Aliamphritea hakodatensis: one gene and its partner. The protein of the gene in region 2 binds, or shares a complex with, the protein of the main gene of each other region. Links are inferred from orthologs where the notes say so. Each region holds a gene or a part of one and is shown on either strand. Other genes may lie near its edges.

Evidence for each region.
Region 1: the proteins of rpsG (region 2) and tig are in contact, whole or in part, in a crystal structure (PDB 3GTY), measured with the Thermotoga maritima proteins. The link is inferred for Aliamphritea hakodatensis from one-to-one orthologs. Residues at the interface, in WP_004081843.1 of Thermotoga maritima: Lys34, Lys52, Lys55, Glu59, Arg62, Gln63, Glu66, Asn67, Lys69, Val71, Arg95, Ala109, Lys110, Lys111, Gly112, Arg113, Pro114, Glu117, Glu121, Ile124, Ala125, Tyr127, Asn128, Asn129, Thr130, Gly131, Lys135, Asp139, Arg142, Met143; in WP_004081061.1 of Thermotoga maritima: Glu122, Val124, Val129, Leu130, Tyr133, Glu188, Gly259, Ile262, Tyr263, Glu266, Ser270, Glu273, Gln274, Glu277, Arg308, Gln311, Ile312, Ser315, Tyr316, Glu325, Arg329, Arg336, Leu363, Phe366, Trp367, Arg373, Leu377, Arg381, Leu384, Glu387.

The regions. Positions count from the first base shown.
Region 1 is NZ_AP025281.1:2,771,481-2,774,320, reverse strand. It holds tig (trigger factor), read left to right. Parts: upstream 1-670; coding sequence 671-2,011; downstream 2,012-2,840. Other genes in the region: clpP (ATP-dependent Clp endopeptidase proteolytic subunit ClpP), read left to right, coding at 2,142-2,762. UniProt on the Bacillus subtilis protein: Involved in protein export. Acts as a chaperone by maintaining the newly synthesized protein in an open conformation. Functions as a peptidyl-prolyl cis-trans isomerase.
Region 2 is NZ_AP025281.1:4,768,130-4,771,292, forward strand. What follows is about bases 277-3,163. They hold rpsG (30S ribosomal protein S7), read right to left. Parts: upstream 2,012-3,163; coding sequence 1,541-2,011; downstream 277-1,540. Other genes in these bases: fusA (elongation factor G), read right to left, coding at 277-1,522; rpsL (30S ribosomal protein S12), read right to left, coding at 2,145-2,519; rpoC (DNA-directed RNA polymerase subunit beta'), read right to left, coding at 2,639-3,163. Also shown: more of fusA, read right to left, coding at 1-276.

The DNA of each region.
Region 1 (2,840 bases), 2.0 Mb from region 2 along the record:
TCATTGAGAAGGCAGTTGTTCTGATCATAGAGTAAGCTTTCCAATATGGGCCAATAGCTCAGCTGGATAGAGCACCGCCCTTCTAAGGCGGTGGTCGAGGGTTCGAATCCTTCTTGGCCCGCCAGTTTGGAAAAGTAAATGTATGTAGTGGTGGGCGTAGCTCAGTTGGTAGAGCTCCGGATTGTGATTCCGGCGGTCGTGGGTTCAAGCCCCATCGTCCACCCCAATACATATTGCGGACGTGGTGAAATTGGTAGACACGCTGGATTTAGGTTCCAGTGCCGCAAGGTGTGAGAGTTCGAGTCTCTCCGTCCGCACCATTTAGAAAGACTCCTTTCCATAGGAAATATGGTGGGCGTAGCTCAGTTGGTAGAGCTCCGGATTGTGATTCCGGCGGTCGTGGGTTCAAGCCCCATCGTCCACCCCAATTTCCTTATCTTAATCTTCTCTTTTGTTTCTTTTGATGCTGCCTGATTCGCAGTTTTTTGCGTATCTGCTGTTTGCTGGCTATTTCGGTGCTTTTCACTTGACTAATCCTGCGGCTTGCCGGAAAATTCCCGCCTTTAGATATTCTGGCCCTGTTTGCGTAAGAGTGCTTTAGCTTCAATAGCATGCAGGTTGTAAGTGTTTTGATTTGTAACGATACAAATAATTTTTTGCGAGGAATTCCATGCAAGTTTCTGTAGAAACGACTACTGGTCTAGAACGTCAGGTGACTGTTGTTGTACCGGCCGAGCGTGTAGACAATGATGTTGCTCAGCGCGTGCAGCAAACTGCCCGTACTGTTCGAATTGACGGTTTCCGTCCTGGTAAGGTTCCGGCCAAAGTAGTTAAGAAGCGCTACGGCAAGGGAATTCGTCAGGAAGTCATCGGTGAAGTTATTCAGGAAAGCTTCTACCAGGCTACTCAGCAGGAAAACCTGACTCCTGCAGGTGGTCCGAACATCGAATTCAAAAACGACAAAGAAGGTGAAGATTTTTCTTACACCGCTACTTTTGAAGTTTACCCTGAAATCGCTCTGGCTGATTTCTCTGCTGCTGAAATAGAAAAGAACAGCGCTGACGTAAAAGACGAAGACCTGGAGCAGATGATCGAAACTCTGCGTAAGCAGCAGTCTGACTGGGTTGCTGTAGAGCGTGCTGCTGCAGACGGCGATCAGGTTAAGATCGATTTTGAAGGTTTCATCGACGGTGAAGCATTCGAAGGCGGTAAAGGCGAAGGTATGGACCTGGTTCTGGGTTCTAACACCATGATCCCGGGTTTCGAAGCAGGTCTGGACGGTGCTGAAACCGGCGCTGACGTTGAGCTGAACGTGACTTTCCCTGAAGATTACCACTCTGAAGATCTGAAAGGTAAAGCGGCAGTATTCAAAGTTAAGGTGCAGTCTGTATCTGAGCAGCAGCTGCCTGAACTGAACGAAGAATTCTTTGCCAAGTTTGGTCTGGAAGAAAACAACGTAGACAGCTTCAAAGTTGAAGTTCGCAAGAATATGGAACGTGAAGTTAAGCAGGCGCTGAAAACCAAGCTGAAAGAAGCTGTTTTCGGTCAACTGGTTGAGCTGAACGCAATTGATGTTCCTGCGGCTCTGATCGACAATGAAATTGATGCAATGCGTCGTCAGGCGATTCAGCAGTTCGGTGGTGCGGAAGCTAACATCGATCCTGAAATGCTGCCTAAGGAAATGTTCCAGGAGCAGTCTGAGAAGCGTGTTAAAGTTGGCCTGCTGGTAAACGAAGTTATTAAGGCAAACGAACTGACTGTTGACGAAGACCGCGTTAAGACAACCATTGATGAGCTGGCTGCTACTTACCAGGATCCTCAGCAGGTTATCGACTGGTACAACAGCAATGAAGAAATGCTGGGTCAGGTTAAGAGCCTGGTGATGGAAGATCAGGTACTGGATCTGCTGCTGGAATCCGCTAAGGTTACAGAAGTAGCGCTGAGCTACGAAGATGCTATCAAGCCTGCTGAGCCAAAAGCACAGGAAGAAGACGCAGAAGCTGAAGCATAATTGCCAACTGCTTGATTTGCGTTTATAAAATAACGGCTGTCGGCGTAAAGTCGGCCGCCGTTTTTGCTTTTCAGGGTGCTTTTAATCTGTATGTAGGGCACCGAGTTCAGGATCAAAGGAGAGAATAGGTATGTCACAAACTTATAATGGCCCAACAATGATCACCAGCAGTGGCCTGGTACCTATGGTTGTTGAGCAGACCGCCCGCGGCGAGCGTTCTTATGACATTTACTCCCGGTTACTTAAAGAACGTGTGATTTTTATGGTTGGCCAGGTTGAAGATCACATGGCTAATCTGGTGGTAGCGCAGCTGTTGTTCCTGGAGTCTGAAAATCCGGATAAGGATATTCACCTGTATATTAATTCTCCGGGCGGTTCTGTGACTGCCGGGCTGTCGATTTACGATACCATGCAATTTATTAAGCCCGATGTGAGTACAATGTGTATTGGTCAGGCTGCCAGCATGGGTGCGCTGTTGCTTACCGGTGGTGCAGCAGGCAAGCGTTACTGCTTACCTAATTCGCGTATGATGATTCATCAGCCGCTGGGCGGATACCAGGGCCAGGCAACTGATATTGAAATCCATACAAAAGAGATTCTGTCTATCCGTGAGCGCCTGAATGGTATTATGGCGCATCATACAAATCAGGATCTTGAAGTAATTTCCCGTGATACTGACCGTGACAATTTCATGTCGCCTCAGGCTGCGGTTGAGTACGGACTGATTGATGCGGTGATGGAACGTCGCTAAACTTCAGGGTAGTGATGACTGCCGTATGCTACAGTTGTAGCGGTTATAATACGGTTGTTGTGTTCTGCTCCGGAGTGA
Region 2 (3,163 bases):
ACTGACGAACAAACTTATGATTTGCCTCTACCGGTCGACGGATCTTTTCGCGATAAGCCACCTGTGGCTTACCTATATTCGCTTCGACGCTGAACTCACGGCGCATACGATCAACCAGGATATCCAGGTGCAATTCACCCATACCTGAGATGATGGTCTGACCGGTTTCTTCATCGGTTTCAACGCGGAATGACGGATCTTCCTGAGCAAGCTTACCCAGAGCAATACCCATCTTTTCCTGGTCAGCCTTGGTTCTCGGTTCAACAGCGACCGAAATTACCGGCTCAGGAAACTCCATCCGTTCCAGAACAATTTTCTGGCCCGGATCACAAAGGGTGTCACCGGTGGTAACATCCTTCATACCGATCAGAGCAGCAATATCGCCTGCGCGAACTTCCTTAATCTCTTCACGGTTATTGGAGTGCATCTGCACCATACGGCCGACACGTTCTTTCTTGCCTTTAACAGAGTTTACAACGCTGTCGCCGGAAGCCAGAACGCCGGAATATACCCGCACGAAGGTCAGCGTACCTACAAAAGGATCGGTTGCGATCTTAAACGCTAACGCAGCAAAGGGCGCAGTATCATCAGCCTCACGGGTTTCAAATACTTCACCTTCATCATCAACAGCCCCTTCGATCGCTTTTACTTCGACCGGAGACGGCATGTATTCGACAACTGCGTCCAGCATTGCCTGCACACCCTTGTTTTTGAATGCCGAACCGCACTGCATCAGCACGATATCGTTATCCAGCGTCCGGGCACGCAAACCAGCTTTGATTTCATCGTCAGATAAATCACCTTCTTCAAGGTACTTATCCATCAGCTCTTCAGATGCTTCTGCCGCCGCTTCAATCATCTGCTCACGCAGCTCTTCAGCTTTAGCCTGCAAATCAGCCGGAATATCCGCAAGATCATAGGTCATACCCTGATCGCTTTCATTCCAGAGAATCGCTTTCATACGAATCAGGTCAACTACACCCTTAAACTCGTCTTCAGCACCAATCGGCATGTTGATCGGTACAGCATTAGCACCGAGACGCTCTTTCAGCTGATCAACAACCATATAGAAGTCAGCACCGATGCGGTCCATCTTATTGACGAACACCATGCGGGGGACTTCATACTTGTTAGCCTGACGCCAAACTGTTTCAGTCTGAGGCTGCACACCAGAGGACGCACACAGCACTACAACAGCACCATCCAATACCCGCAGGGAACGCTCAACTTCAATCGTGAAGTCAACGTGCCCAGGAGTATCAATGATATTGATGCGGTGGTCTTCGAACTGCTGGTTCATGCCCTTCCAGAAACAGGTGGTCGCCGCAGAAGTGATGGTAATACCACGCTCCTGCTCTTGCTCCATCCAGTCCATGGTTGCCGCACCATCGTGTACTTCACCGATCTTATGAGAAAGACCGGTGTAGAACAGTACCCGCTCGGTAGTCGTGGTTTTACCCGCGTCTACGTGTGCACAGATACCAATGTTACGGTAACGTTCGATAGGCGTTTTACGAGCCACAACACAATCCTCAGATTTTTAGAAGCGGTAGTGAGCGAATGCTTTGTTAGCTTCAGCCATGCGATGAACGTCTTCACGTTTCTTAACCGCTGCGCCACGACCTTCAACTGCATCGCCGACTTCACCAGCCAGACGCAGAGCCATGGACTTCTCACCACGCTTACGGGAAGCGTCAACTAACCAACGCATCGCCAGGGCGTTACGACGGGAAGGACGTACTTCTACAGGCACCTGGTAAGTCGCACCACCAACACGGCGAGATTTAACCTCGACCATTGGCTGGATAGCTTCCAGAGCCTTATTGAAAATTTCGATTGGATCTTCGTTAGTGCGCTCGGAAATTTTATCCAGAGCACCATAAACGATTTTTTCTGCAACGGATTTCTTACCGCTAATCATCAGGTGGTTGATGAATTTAGCCAGTGTTGTGTTTCCGAACTTAGGATCCGGCAGAATCTCACGTTTTGCCGCAACTCTTCTTCTTGGCATGATAAGCCCCTTATCAGGTCTTCAGGTTATTTCAGGAATGGATACCTGACCTTACTCTTATGTGTTTGCGATCTAGCTAAGTAGTTTGCACCCTGTACAGGGCTTGACTGGCTTCGCTGTCCCGAAAAAACTATTAAGACTTAGGACGCTTGGTACCGTACTTAGAACGACCCTGTTTACGGTCGTTAACGCCACTGGTATCCAGTGCGCCACGTACTGTGTGGTAACGAACACCCGGTAAATCTTTTACACGGCCGCCGCGGATCAGTACTACAGAGTGTTCCTGCAGGTTGTGACCTTCACCACCGATGTAGGAAGTCACTTCAAATCCGTTAGTCAGACGAACACGGCAAACTTTACGTAATGCTGAGTTCGGTTTCTTAGGGGTCGTTGTATAGACACGGGTACAAACGCCACGACGTTGAGGACACGCCTGCAGAGCAGGAACGTCACTTTTAGCCGCTTTGCGTTTGCGTGGCTGTCGTACCAACTGGTTAATAGTTGCCATTAAGCAAACTCCACGCTTTAAAAAAGCACCAATAAAACGATGGGATTTTATTATCCCATCACGAAAGGGCCGAGATTGTACTCAATCTCGGCCCGCCAGGTCAATATTCGACCAGATTTTTACTCTGAATCTGGCATTGCTGCCTGATTCAGCGCTTCAGTCAGCGCCTGTTGAACGTCTTCTGCACTTACAGTAACGCTATCTTCAACCTGCATTGACTTCCGCTTACGCTCTTTGTGATACGCCAGACCGGTACCAGCCGGAATCAGACGTCCCACAACAACGTTCTCTTTCAGACCACGTAAGTAGTCTTTCTTACCGCTTACTGCCCCTTCGGTCAGTACACGGGTTGTCTCCTGGAAGGAGGCAGCAGAGATGAAGGACTCAGTTGCCAGCGACGCTTTGGTTATACCCAGCAGTACGCGGTCGAACTTAGCCGTAACTTTATCCTGCGCTTCCAGACGCTTGTTTTCTTCCACAACGTGGTGGAATTCAACCTGCTCACCGGTGATAAAGCTGCTGTCACCGCCAGCGGTGATTTCAACTTTACGCAGCATCTGACGCACAATTACTTCGATGTGCTTGTCGTTGATGCCTACACCCTGCAGACGGTATACATCCTGTACTTCGGTATTGATGTATTT